DNA from 3 places in the Priestia sp. YIM B13551 genome. Region 2 is predicted to be linked to each of the others. Evidence: riboswitches for the same ligand, from Rfam matches in the RefSeq annotation. Region 2 holds a riboswitch; each other region holds the start of a gene.

Region 1 (4,767 bases), on a different contig from region 2:
ATCATCAAACCCTCGCGTGGCGCTGTGGGTGATTACATATGCATGTCAAGGGCTTAAGATTAAAGGAATGCTCGCAGAGCCAAAAGAAAAAGGAATGTATGACGGCTTTTTATACTTAAGGGGAGGTATTAAGAACGTAGGAACGGTTCGTCCTGCTCGACTCATTCAATTTGCTTCTCAAGGTTTTATTGTGATGGCTCCGTTCTATAGGGGAAATCAAGGAGGCGAAGGAAACGAAGATTTTGCGGGAGATGATCGTTACGATGCTTTTGCTGCTTACGATTTACTGAAACAGCTCCCTAACGTCTACCATGACCGCATTCATATTTTTGGGTTTTCAAGAGGGGGAGTGATGGCTTTACTCACAGCCATTGAAAAAAACGACAGCCGTTCTCTTGTGTTATGGGGAGGCGTCACGGATATGGTGCTGACATATGAAGAAAGAGAAGATTTAAGAAGAATGATGAAGCGGGTGATTGGAGGAACGCCTTCTAAATATCCTGAAAGATACGAATGGAGGACACCTTTGCATCGTGCTCATCTCGTCGAGCCGCCGGTCTTGCTTATTCATGGTTTAGAAGATAAAAACGTGTCGATTGATCATTCCTATCAGCTCGAATCTAAACTAAAGAAGTCCAATAAAAAAGTTACCAGCTGGTACTTCGAAAACTTTCCACATGCTTTTCCACCAAAAGAAAACCGAGAAACGGTGAAGAAGTTAACGAAGTGGATGAAAGCGCAATAAAAGATATGCTACGATAGAGAAAACAAGTAGAATAACAGTGAGGAGTGAGAAAAAATGGGGATGCCGCTAGAATTAAATACAATGATTGTGACAAAAGGCAACGAAAAGCGTGTAACGGATAACATTTTTCAAATTGAGAAAAAAGGATATCGCTTGTATCCGTTAGATATTCCATTAAACATTCACAAAACGAAAAATGGAGAATGTATTGGAACTGCTGTTGTGCGTAAGGTAGAAATGGAGCAGGAAAAAACCATTGTCACATATGAACTGACAAAATTACATTCGACTAACTAAAAAACCGATCGTCTTATAGACGATCGGTTTTTTATTAGACTCTAGGTCCGCCTAATGTTGAAATGTCAGATGCTACATCATTAAAACGCTTGAAATTAGCTTTGAATTTAGCAGCAAGCTCAGTTGCCTTTTGGTTATAAGCTGTCGCATCGTTCCATGCTTTAGAAGGCTGAAGCACTTCATCAGGAACTCCCGGAACATGAGTTGGAATCGATAAACCAAAAATAGCATCTGTTACTGTTTCGGTATTAGCTAGTTCTCCTTCAAGGGCTGCTTGAACCATAGCTCGAGTGTAACTTAACTTCATTCGTTCGCCCACGCCGTATTCACCGCCGGTCCATCCAGTATTTACAAGGTATACATTTACATTATGTTCATCGATTTTCTTTCCTAGCATTTCTGCATAAGTTGTTGGAGCAAGGGGTAAGAAAGGCTCACCAAAGCATGTAGAGAAAGTAGCCTGTGGCGATGTTACGCCGCGCTCTGTTCCAGCTAACTTACTAGTGTATCCGCTCAGAAAATGGTACATCGCTTGTTCTTTTGTAAGCTTGCTGATTGGAGGCAAGACGCCGAAGGCATCAGCAGTTAAAAAGACAATAGCTGTAGGGTGCCCAGCAACGCTTGGCAATACCGTATTATCAATAGAGTCAATTGAATAAGCGGCACGAGTATTCTCTGTTAAACTATTATCATTGTAATCTGCTACTTTCGTATTTTGATTTAACACTACATTTTCCAGTACGGCGCCGAAGCGAATTGCATTGAAAATTTGCGGTTCTTTTTCTTCGGAAAGCTGAATGCACTTCGCGTAGCATCCTCCTTCAATATTAAATACACCGGAGCTTGACCAACCGTGCTCGTCATCTCCGATTAAACGACGGTTTGCATCAGCAGAAAGCGTTGTTTTACCCGTTCCAGATAAACCAAAGAATAATGCAACGTCACCTTCTTCTCCTACGTTAGCAGAACAGTGCATGGATAGAATATTGTTTTGAGGAAGCAAGAAGTTCATGACTGAGAAAATAGATTTTTTCATTTCACCAGCGTATTCAGTTCCTCCAATTAGCACGATGCGTCGCTCTAACGAAAGAATAATGAAGGTTTCAGAATTCGTCCCGTCTGTTTCAGGATCAGCTTTGAACGTTGGAGCTGCTACAATTGTAAACGGCTTCACATCATCATTTGTTTTTTGTTCGGCTGAAGGGCGAATGAATAACTGCTGAGCGAATAGGTTATGCCATGCAAATTCATTAACTACTTGAATTGGTAACTGATACTTTTTATCAGCTCCAGCATATCCATTAAAAACAAAAAGTTCATCCTGCTTCTTTAAGTGGGTTAAGACTTTTTTGTATAGCGCATCGAATCGCTGAGCAGAAATTGGCTGATTGACAGGTCCCCATTCAACCGTTTTTGAAGACACAGCATCGCTTACAATAAATTTATCTAAAGGAGAGCGACCTGTATATTTTCCGGTTTCGACTGACACAGCACCTGTAGAAGTCAGCGTTCCTTCGCGTCGAGCTAGAATTTTTTCAACAAGTTGTGGAACAGATAATTGGTGTTTTGTTGTTTTTAATTGAAGCAAACCATTTAATTCGATAGACATATCAACAGTACTCATGTGCACTACCTTCCTTTTTTAGCTATTATTTATTCATTAATGTTTGAAATTTATAATTAGTATAACACATTTATTTAATTATTCTATACTATTTAACTAAAAATGTTTGTGTATTATAAAAAAATGTACGTTATACCTATTTTAGACACATGTATATGTGATAGGAGCGAAAAAAGTGAAGCTGTTTTAAGTGAAAGCCTCATTTTGATCTGTCTTATTAACTAAACTTAGTGATGATTCTTAATAAGATGTACTATTTCGGAATTTGAGTATGTTACATTAAAACAGATTCAAACATAAAGAGATGATTTCCATTTGAATGTTGTTGACAGTGAAGCGCTTTTTCATGTATTATATGTCCTTGAACGGATACTCTCTTATCCCGAGCTGGTGGAGGGACAGGCCCTATGAAACCCAGCAACCATCGTCATTTTTTTGTGTAGACGATAAGGTGCTAACCTGATGCAAGGGCACAACCTTGATCGATAAGAGTGAAAGGCTTATGTAGAATTTGATACCTTTCCTCGATACAAGGAAAGGTTTTTTTATATTTTTTAACGTGTAGTGAAAATAAGGGAATGAGTACCGTATCACAATGTATCGTATTTATAAGGAGGAAAACTGATGTCAACACAACGTCGTCTGTTCACGTCAGAATCTGTTACAGAGGGACATCCCGATAAAATTTGTGACCAAATTTCTGACTCAATTCTTGATGCTATCCTAGCAAAGGATCCAAATGCTCGTGTTGCTTGTGAAACAAGCGTAACAACTGGTTTAGTTTTAGTAAGTGGTGAAATTACAACTTCTACTTACGTGGATATTCCTAAAACAGTTCGTGAAACAATTAAAGGAATTGGCTATACTCGTGCAAAATACGGATTTGATGCTGAAACTTGTGCAGTATTAACATCTATCGACGAGCAGTCAGCTGATATCGCTGCTGGTGTAGACCAAGCGTTAGAAGCACGTGAAGGTCAAATGTCAGATGAAGAAATCGAAGCAATCGGAGCTGGAGACCAAGGGTTAATGTTTGGTTATGCATGTAACGAAACAAAAGAATTAATGCCTCTTCCAATTTCATTAGCTCATAAACTTGCTCGCCGTCTAACAGAAGTACGTAAAGAAGAAATTCTTCCTTACCTTCGCCCGGATGGTAAAACACAAGTAACAGTTGAATATGATGAAAACAACAAACCTGTTCGCATCGATACAATTGTTATTTCAACCCAGCATCACCCAGAAGTAACGTTAGAGCAAATTCAACGTAACTTAAAAGAATATGTTATTAATCCAGTTGTTCCAAACGAGTTAATTGATGAAAATACAAAGTATTTCATTAACCCAACAGGACGTTTCGTAATCGGCGGTCCTCAAGGAGATGCTGGTTTAACTGGTCGTAAAATTATCGTTGATACTTACGGCGGATATGCTCGTCACGGCGGCGGTGCATTCTCTGGTAAGGACGCAACAAAAGTAGACCGTTCAGCAGCTTATGCAGCTCGTTATGTTGCGAAAAACATTGTAGCAGCTGATCTTGCTGATAAATGTGAAGTACAACTAGCATATGCAATTGGTGTTGCACAACCAGTATCTATTTCAATTGATACATTCGGTACAGGAAAAGTTTCTGAAGAAGTACTAGTAGACGTAGTACGCAAAAACTTTGACCTACGTCCAGCAGGCATCATTAAAATGCTTGATTTACGTCGCCCAATTTATAAGCAAACAGCAGCTTACGGCCACTTTGGTCGTACGGATGTGGAGCTTCCTTGGGAGTTCACAGACAAAGCGGAAGCATTAAAAACTCAAGCTTTAGCTAAATAATAAAAAAATCTCCGTGAAAACGGAGATTTTTTTATGCCCATTGAATACCTGCAGCAGATTTTTCTACGACACTTTCATATTCTGAAAGCAAATGCTGAAAAATGGCGTCCCATGATTGAGTAAGAGCGTATTGTCTCGCTGCATGGCCAAAGTGAAGACGCTGATGCAAATCATCGAGTAAATCTGTAATAGCCGAACTGAATTCTTCTAAGGAGTGAGGTTTGCAAAGGTAGCCGTTTCGCCCGTGCTGAACCATCTGTTTAACTCCTCCTGC
Region 2 (4,767 bases):
CACCACGTAAATGAACGAGTAACTTACCAAGAGTGTGGTTTTTTAGCTGTTCAATTCCCCCTGCTAATATGCTTGGCAATACATTAAATTTCCGAGAAACTAAAGCTAAAGCTGGTTCTTCTGAAAGCTCATTTCCAACAAAGTGCAAAGAAACCAGCTTACCGGTACTGCGATAAGACGCCATTATTTCAGACGGAATAGTGAAAGTATTTTCAGATTCTACAAAGCGCTTTGTTGTCGGATGCTTAGGGTTAGTAAAAAGGGAAACGACTGTACCTTGTTCTACGACGTATCCATTTTCCATAACTGCAATTCGGTCACAAATGCGTTGTACCACATTTAACTCATGCGTGATTAAAAAGATTGTTAATCCAAGCTCTTTATTAATCTTTAACAGTAAGCTCAAAATGGCTTCGGTCGTTTCGGGATCAAGTGCACTAGTTGCTTCATCGCTTAATAAAATCTCAGGTTCATGCGCTAGCGCACGAGCAATAGCAACACGCTGCTTCTGTCCGCCGGAAAGTTGTGAAGGATAATGATTTTGTTTATCTAAAAGTCCTACGATTGATAAATATTTTTCTACGCGTTTCTGAATTAATTTTTTGTTTACGCCTTCTAGCTTTAATGGAATCGCTATGTTGTCGTAAACTGTTGCCGTTTTTAATAAATTGTAGCCTTGAAAAATCATGCCGATTTTCCTTCTCGTTTTCTGCAGCTCTTGCTTACTTAGCTTTGATAGATTTTTTCCATCAATGATGACCTCTCCAGAAGTGGGTTTTTCCAATAAATTAATACAGCGAATTAATGTGCTCTTTCCAGCTCCGCTATATCCAATAACACCGAATACTTCACCTTTATTAATCGTTAACGAAACATCTTTAACAGCTTCTACCGCTTTTCCGTTCACTTTATAGGTTTTAGAAGTTTTCTTCAGTTCAATCATTCTAACCCCTCCTTAAAATGCCGGTACAACAGAACCTTTAAATTCTTTTTCTATGTATGTACGAATTGTATCTGAATGATAATATTTTTCTAGTTTATCAATAATTTTATCTTGTTTATTCTCTGTACGGACAACAAAATAGTTTGGATATGGATTATTTTTTATTTTTTCATGATAGATTGCATCATCATTAATCGATAAACCCGCTCCCATTGCAAAGTTTGTATTAATGGCTGCTGCAGCTACCTCATCCAACTGAGAAGGAAGTTGAGACGCCTCTAGTTCTACGATTTGAAGATCAAGCTTATTTTCAGCAACATCTTTTTTAGTAGCCGTTGTTTTCACACCATCTTTTAATTTAATAACTCCTGCAGATTCAAATAGTTTTAGCGCGCGGTATTCGTTGCTTGGGTCGTTTGGTACTGCAATTTTGTCTCCTTTTTTGAGCTCACTAACATTTTTTAAGCTATTTGCATAAATACCCATCGGGAATGCTACTGTTTTGAACACATCTGTAATCTTATAATTTTTATCTTCCACTTGCTGCTTTAGAAAAGGCAGGGTTTGATAGTTATTACTATCTAAATCATGTTGATCTAATGCTGTATTAGGAGTGTTATAGTCATTAAAGACTTTTACCGTAATATCAATACCATCTTTCTTGGCTAATTTTTTCACCTGATCTGCAATTTGCTGGTGAGGTCCACCCGTTACACCGATTGTAATCTTTTTCGAATCTAATGCTTGTGCTTCTGTTTTACTGCAGGCTGCTGACACCAACAGCGATGCTGCCACTAAAGTAAGTCCAATTGCTTTTGTTACTTTTTTCATGTTTTTATTCTCTCCTTTATTTTCTTCATAAAAAAACGCCTCCCTTAAAGATTAAGAGAAGCGATAGTTTACGATCGGTTCTCTTATCTTCCAATGCACATAATATGCACATTGCTGGATTTAGCACCAAAACAATACGTGTATTGTTGGGTTGCCGGGCTTCAAAGGGCCAGTCCCTCCACCGCTCTTGATAAGAGTTGTTTTTATAAAGTTTTATTTACATTAATTTAACTTTATTATCCGAAAATTGTCAATGTTTATTTTTAATATAATTTTCAGTATAGGAATAATAAAAGATTTATATAAGAAAACTCAATTAAAAGATGATTTGTATAACTTATGATTTCTCTTTTCTTATTCTTATATAGTGAATAGCTTTCTATTACTTAAGCAAGAATACTTTTCTTTGCATTTATGACATTGACAAAAACAGGAATACATCGATATAATTCATATTAATTCTATCGGTAATATATAGTTTGTGGAATTCCAAATCTTATTTAAAAATTTTTTACTGTTAGAATATACTTCCTCTATTGTAGTAGTAAGTATATGTTCACTGCCTACTGGATCACCAATGGCACCGAAAAAGCTTTTTAGCAGCTTTTTCGGTGCTTTTTTATTATTCGTCACACAGAAATTAGTATCGGGAGGAATAAAACGATGAAAAAATTATACTTTACTTTAGCTTTTGCAATTGGACTTATTATGGCTTTAGGAGGATGCTCTCAAAGCTCTAGCTCAGAAAATAGCGATAAAAAAGTAGTCAAAGTTGCTTTGAGTGATGAAGTAAATCCGCCTTTTCTATTTACGAACGACCAGAATGAGCCTATTGGATATGATATGGATTATTTAAAACAGCTTGAAAAAAAGCTTCCGGAATACAAATTTGAATATACGCTTGGGGAAGAAGAAACAAATTTGGTAGGTGTCTCGACGGGAAAATATGATTTCGCCATCAATTGGTTCTTTAAAAACCCTGAACGTGAAGAAAAGTTTCTTTATCCTGCACATGAATATGGTTATTCTTTAACGGCCTTAGTGACACAAAAATCACGGAATGATATCAAAACACTTGACGATATGGTAGATAAAAAGTTTCCACCCGTATCTGCTACAGGTGGATTGCGCGCTATTTTGAATGCTTATAACAAAGAACATGCCACTAAGCCTTTAACATTAGAAAGCATTGATAACCCTTCTACGGCAGAAAACTTAAAGTTAGTGGATAAAGGTAAAGCGGATGCTATTTTTTTAAACGTAACAACATTTAACGAAGTACAAAAACAGCTCAAATTAAATTTAAAAGTAGGAGGCATTGTATCAAAAGAACCAACTTGGTTAGTCTTTAATAAAAATAATCAAAAACTTGCTGATGAAATTGATAAAGCGACAGTCAAATTAAAAAATGACGGGACGCTAGAAAACTTGGCTGAAAAATGGTTTAAAGTAAATTTCTTTAAAGACTTAAAGTATATTAATCAGCAAAACTTCAATTTCCAAGATTAAATGAGTATAAGAATTCATCATTAAGGCGGGGTGAGATATGATTAGTACTGATTTTCATGATTGGTTAAAACTATTGTGGCAAGTGGTAGATAAACTTCCTTTAACACTATTTATGTTAGGCCTTTCTCTACTTTTTTCGTTGCTTTTAGGTTTCGTGATTGCCCTGATACGCATTCAAAAAAAGCCTGTTCTTTCTAAAATGGCTACCATCTATTTATCTTTTATGCGCTGTACACCGCTGCTTGTTCAGCTGTTTCTTGTATACTTTGGCCTTCCTCAGCTGCTGCTCCTTGTCCATATCGACATTAACAGCTGGAGTCGCGTCACTTTCTTGGTGATTGCTTTTTCCTTACATACTGCCGCTCCTTTATCAGAAGTTATTCGTTCAGCATATCTCTCGATTGATAAAGGGCAGTTCGAAGCAGCGTATAGTATAGGCATGAACTATTTTCAATCCTTAAGAAGAATTATCCTTCCTCAAGCGTTTGTAGCAGCACTACCTAATTTAGGAAATGCTACGATTTCATTATTAAAAGATACTGCACTTGCTTTTAGCATTGGGATTATTGATATTATGGGGCAAGTTCGCCTTATTTTGGGCAACAACTATGGAATAGGAATGTTTGAAATTTATGTTACGATTTCACTTGTTTATTGGAGCATGTGTATCGTAATTGAAATCATAGTCAGTTATTTAGAGAAACATCTTAAAAAAGGCAGGGTCAGCATCTCTAAATAACCTGCACTAGTAAAGGAGTGAACATGATTGCCTATTATTGATTTGCGATTTGCTTTGGAGCAAACTCCTGAAGTCTTAAAAGGTGTGCCTTTAACACTAACAATATCGATCATTTCAATGGCGTTAGGAAATATTTTTGGTCTTTTCATTGCGGTATGCAGAATATATAAAATTCCACTGCTAAAGCAAATAGCTGTTATATACGTCTCATTTATGAGAGGCACTCCATTGCTCGTACAGCTCTATGTATTTTTCTACGGAATCCCTATTTTTATAGAATTTCTAAACGAGACTCAAGGATGGCACTTAGGTGGGGATACTATTTCACCTTTAATTTATGCTTTAATTGCGTACACATTAAATACCTCTGCTTATCAATCAGAGGTATTCCGTTCTTCTATTCAAACCATTGACCGTGGTCAATTTGAAGCTGCATATTCAATAGGAATGACTACTTTTCAAGCTATTAAAAGAATTATCTTCCCCCAATCTTTAGTAGCCGCTATTCCTAACCTTGGAAACATTTTTATTAGTTTAATTAAAGCCACTTCTCTTGCTTTTGCGGTAAAAGTAGTTGAAATTATGGCGATATCTAAAGTCATCGCCAATGATGGGTATAGATATTTAGAAATGTATCTGGTCGCTTCACTTATTTACTGGATTCTTTGCTTTTTCTTTGAAAGGCTGTTTGTAGTCATTGAGAAAAAGCTTAGTTATTATGAATTAAGAGAAGAAGTGCGTTCAG
Region 3 (4,767 bases), 350 kb from region 2:
AGTCTGTTAATCGCTCTAAAGCCGTAAGGGCTGTGGGACAAGCGAATCGTCGAAATCCACTGCCTATTATTTTACCTTGTCACCGTGTGATTGGAAAAAATGGAGCATTAACAGGTTATGCAGGCTCCCAAACTCATATAAAAGAGAAACTATTAATGCTTGAAAGAAATGTAGCAAAAGGCGCTCTGGAGTTGAAATAACTATTCACCGTCTAATTTCCAGCCTTCTCCTTGCACAAAAACACCGTCAATTTGTTGAGGAGAAGGGAGGGAATTTAGTTCTTCATCTTTGGATAAATCGAATAGCTGATATTGCTGCTTACGATTCAGCGCTTTGTTTTTATCCGTTTTTTGCTCTGAACTCATATTTACTCCCCCTTATTCAAAAAGAATCCCCTATAATATATGTAGAAAAAGAAGAGAGTACTGTTACAATTGTGTTACAAATGCAGTTGAAAACCAGTGCTCAACAAAAAAAGCCGCTGCTATGCGGCTTTTTTTATTGAGCAGATTGCAGCAAAACTTTTTGAATGGATTCAAAAGACGGAGAATGGATAATTCCATGCTCTGTAATAATGGCCGTAATCAGTTCGCTTGGCGTCACATCAAAAGCCGGATTGTACACAGAGATTCCGTCTGGAGCAATTTGTGTATCTCCAATGTGCGTTACTTCTTTAGGTGAACGTTCTTCAATAGGGATGCTGCTGCCGTCTTGAATAGATAAATCAAATGTGGACTGCGGCGCTGCTACGTAAAATGGAATACCGAATGCTTTCGCTAAAAGAGCAAGTCCGTATGTTCCAATTTTGTTAGCCGTATCGCCATTTGCTGCAATGCGGTCAGCACCTACAATAATCCCATTAATTCCTTTTGTTTTAATTGTATGAGCGGCCATATTATCCGTAATCAGCGTCACGTCCACTCCCGACTGCTGAAGTTCCCATGCTGTTAAGCGAGAACCTTGAAGAACGGGTCTTGTTTCACAGGCAAATACTTCAAGCGGAATATCGCGCTGCTTAGACAAGTGAAAAGGTGCTAATGCTGTTCCATAATAAGCTGTAGCAATTGAACCAGCATTACATATTGTCATGATTTTATCTTTCTTTTTAAATAAAGAAAGAGCATGATCTCCAATTCGGTAGCACGTTTCTTCATCTTCTACTTGAATTTGAATAGCTTCATGAACAACTTTTGTTTTAGCTTCATTAACGGACGAAGCGGATTCAGCGCTTTTCGCTACGCGCTCCAATGCCCAAAATAAATTGACGGCAGTAGGGCGTGAACTAGCTAAATACTGTTGATCAAGAGCTAGCTTTTTGTTGAATTCCTTGACTGAATCTGTGTCATAGCTAAGCGTAGAAAGAGCAAGACCAAAAGCCGCCGTAATGCCAATTGCAGGGGCTCCGCGTACTTTCAAGGTAGTGATAGCATCCCATACGTCTTTAATGGTTTGCAGCTTAATATATTCAACTTTGCCAGGAAGCTGCTGCTGATCTAATAAAGTAATATATGATTCATTCCATTCCACTGAGCGTGGAAGTGATAGTGTATTTGTCATGCTGATACCGATCCTTTCATTGTGTACATTATTCGTTATCGAAGTAAATGTTCAAATTCATTTGGTGAAACGTCTTGTTGGTGCAGAAGCAAATAACGTCCAATTTTTAACGCAGTACGTTTAGCGTTAATTTTTCTTTCCTCTGAAGAAATTTCGTCTAAGTCCGCCACGTGAGCTAAGCCAATCGTACGTCGAATGATTTCACATCCTGCATATCCAACAGCATCTTGCCACGTTTGCGTTAAAATTTCATGTAATAAGCGCTCATCTTTAGCGAAAGGTTCAGTGTTTTCAGAATGCCAAAGCGCAGTAAAGGTATCTTTGAATACGTTCCATGTGTTCGTAATGTGTGCAAATAACGGTTCGCGATTTGTTTCTCGAGAAAGAGCATTTAAAAATAAATTCGCAACAAATTGCCCTAAATCGAATCCAAACGGACCGTAAAAAGCAAACTCTGGATCAATCACTTTCGTTTCTTGACTGCTAGCAAAGATGCTGCCTGTATGTAAATCACCGTGGATTAGGGTTTGCGCATTTGTTAAAAATTTATATTTTAATTTTGCTGCTTGTAGCTTTACATCACCATCATTCCACAATTCTTCTACATCAGGACGCAACGCTTTTTCAAATTCATTTGTATCAATATCAAAAAAAGGATCTGTAAACACTAAATCTTCCGTAATATTGCATAAGTCCGGGTTGCTGTACTTAACAACTTCTTCTTTTTTATCCTGAGGCTTTAAGGCGAAATCAGACGTTTTGAACGCAATATGTCCTAAAAAAGAACCGATATGCTGTGAGAGCAGAGGATAACTTTCACCTTGAATAAGTCCGGCGCGAGAAATCGTTAAATGAGACAGATCTTCCATGACCGTAACAGCAAGCGTTTCATCGTGGTAATAAACAGCGGGCACAAGTTCTGGCGTAAATGCACCAAATTGCTTGAGCGCATTGCTTTCAATTGTGGCACGGTTCAATGATAGAGGCCAGCTTTCGCCTACAACTTTTGCATAGGGAAGTGCTTGTTTGACGATAATGGATTTATTCGTTTGATCATTTATGATGTGAAAGACGAGATTTAAGTTGCCGTCACCAATTTCACGGGCAGTCAGCGCTTCTGTGGCATCAAAAAGACCTAGCTTTTTCACAAGTTTGATTGCTGAAATTTCTGTTAAAGGCTGATACTTCTCTGTTTTTGTTGTTGACATCGGAATCCCTCCATAGTTTATTAAACTGATTTGTTTACTAAGTTAATAGGTTTAAGAATATATGGAGGCTTTTATAATTTTAGAAAATATAAAAGCCTCTTTCGTTGGAAAGAGGCTTGATTGTAGTGTTCAAACCTCTTATCTGCCAGAAAGAATTACTTTCTGTTGGAATTAGCACCGTGCCTTTGTAAAACATGTTTTACGGGTGTGATCCATCTTAGGATGGAATGACGGTCGGTTGCTGGGCTTCACAGGGCCAAATCCCTCAGCCAACTCTTGATAAGAGTACGATTACTTATTCAATTTTGATTTGTTTGAATATTTTATGATATCTGGTGAAAATCGTATCATGCAAAAAAACGGCTGTCAATACATAATTAATAAAATTCTGTGCGGCGATCTGTAAAGACAGGAATTTGTTTACGAATTTCTTTTACAAGTTCCAGGTTAACGTCAGCACTTAAAAGTTCTTCGCTATCGCCAGCTTCAGCGATTATTTCTCCCCACGGATCGATGACTAAGGAATGTCCGGCAAATGTGTTATTAGGATCTTGGCCTACACGATTACACGCGATTACATAGCATTGATTTTCGATTGCACGGCTAATGAGCAGGGCTTTCCAGTGGGCAAGTCTTGGAGCCGGCCACTGAGCGACAACAAACAAGACTTCTGCTCCGCTGCTAGTATGAACCCGAATCCATTCTGGAAAACGAATATCGTAACAAATAACTCCTGCGCACAGTGACTGTTCAAGTGTAAAAAGATTTTTTGCTGTTCCTGCTTCGAGATAGAGGTGTTCATCCATTAATTTAAATAAGTGCAGTTTACTGTATTCTGATACTTCACGACCTTTTCGGTCAAAAATATACATCGTATTCGTGACGCCTTGCTCTGTTTTTTTTGCAATCGAACCTGCCACAATATTTACTTCGTTTGTTTTAGCAAACTGAGAGATTAATTGCTTGGCTTGCTGCCCTTCATCATCTGCAATTTCGTCTAGCCGCGTCAAATCATAAGCTGTATCCCATAGCTCCGGAAGCACAAGGATATCAGGGTTTTCTTTCAGGGCTTCCGTCATTTTTTGTTCGATATATTTTCGGTTTTTAGTTGGGTTTCCAAACGCAATATCAAGCTGCAAACACGTAATTTTTACACTCACTTTATCATCCGTCCTTTTTTTAGTAGTTGAAAAAAATGACTTTACAAGTTGAGTATTACAATATATTATTTGTGACTAGAATTTCAAGAATTTTTTGAGAAGGTGTGCGATGATGAAACAATTTGAGCAATCGGAACTATTAAAAAGTTTACCAAAACAATTTTTTGCATCACTTGTAGGCAAGGTAGGAAAAGTAATGGCCCAAGGGCACGACGTTATTAACTTAGGGCAGGGAAATCCTGATCAGCCTACTCCTTCACATATTGTAGAAACACTGCAAAAAGCAAGTGCTAATCCTATGCATCATAAATATTCTCCATTTCGGGGGCACCAGTTTTTAAAAGAGGCCGTGGCGACTTTTTATAAGCGAGAATATGGCGTTGATGTGGATCCTGAAAAAGAAGTAGCTATTTTATTTGGCGGAAAGGGTGGACTTGTTGAAATCCCGCAGTGCTTGTTAAACCCTGGAGATACGGTGCTGGTTCCGGATCCTGGATATCCTGATTACTGGTCTGGAGTAGAGCTTGCAAAGGCAAAGATGGAAGTGATGCCGCTCACGGCTGAAAATCATTTTCTACCCGTATACGAAGAGATAAGTGAAAGTGCTAAAGAACAGGCAAAACTCATGTTTTTAAACTATCCGAATAATCCTACTGGTGCAGTGGCAACGGCAGAATTTTTTGAAGACACCGTGGCATTTGCTGCCAAGCACGATATTTGTGTGGTACACGACTTTGCCTACGGAGCAATTGGATTTGATGGTAAAAAGCCAATCAGCTTTTTACAGACTTCTGGTGCAAAAGAGACGGGAATTGAAATTTATACTCTTTCTAAAACGTATA

Evidence for each region. Region 2 has a riboswitch for S-adenosylmethionine ahead of ACFX4N_RS06785 (MetQ/NlpA family ABC transporter substrate-binding protein). Riboswitches for the same ligand answer to the same signal wherever they lie in the genome.
Region 1: another riboswitch for S-adenosylmethionine. It lies ahead of metK (methionine adenosyltransferase); the one in region 2 lies ahead of ACFX4N_RS06785 (MetQ/NlpA family ABC transporter substrate-binding protein).
Region 3: another riboswitch for S-adenosylmethionine. It lies ahead of mtnK (S-methyl-5-thioribose kinase); the one in region 2 lies ahead of ACFX4N_RS06785 (MetQ/NlpA family ABC transporter substrate-binding protein).

Annotation. Positions count from the first base shown of each region.
Region 1 is NZ_JBHZOX010000004.1:35,592-40,358, forward strand. It holds gene ACFX4N_RS19905 (alpha/beta hydrolase family protein) at 1-745, shown strand, start outside; gene ACFX4N_RS19910 (DUF2584 domain-containing protein) at 800-1,042, shown strand; gene pckA (phosphoenolpyruvate carboxykinase (ATP)) at 1,077-2,666, opposite strand; SAM riboswitch class I at 3,041-3,158, shown strand; gene metK (methionine adenosyltransferase) at 3,291-4,493, shown strand; gene ACFX4N_RS19925 (glycosyltransferase family 4 protein) at 4,525-4,767, opposite strand, start outside.
Region 2 is NZ_JBHZOX010000001.1:1,328,265-1,333,031, forward strand. It holds gene ACFX4N_RS06780 (methionine ABC transporter ATP-binding protein) at 1-943, opposite strand, end outside; gene ACFX4N_RS06785 (MetQ/NlpA family ABC transporter substrate-binding protein) at 956-1,774, opposite strand; SAM riboswitch class I at 1,855-1,971, opposite strand; gene ACFX4N_RS06790 (transporter substrate-binding domain-containing protein) at 2,438-3,283, shown strand; gene ACFX4N_RS06795 (amino acid ABC transporter permease) at 3,321-4,022, shown strand; gene ACFX4N_RS06800 (amino acid ABC transporter permease) at 4,050-4,767, shown strand, end outside.
Region 3 is NZ_JBHZOX010000001.1:1,674,959-1,679,725, reverse strand. It holds gene ACFX4N_RS08540 (methylated-DNA--[protein]-cysteine S-methyltransferase) at 1-200, shown strand, start outside; gene ACFX4N_RS08535 (hypothetical protein) at 201-365, opposite strand; gene mtnA (S-methyl-5-thioribose-1-phosphate isomerase) at 499-1,557, opposite strand; gene mtnK (S-methyl-5-thioribose kinase) at 1,593-2,765, opposite strand; SAM riboswitch class I at 2,901-3,051, opposite strand; gene ACFX4N_RS08520 (carbon-nitrogen family hydrolase) at 3,143-3,925, opposite strand; gene ACFX4N_RS08515 (pyridoxal phosphate-dependent aminotransferase) at 4,038-4,767, shown strand, end outside.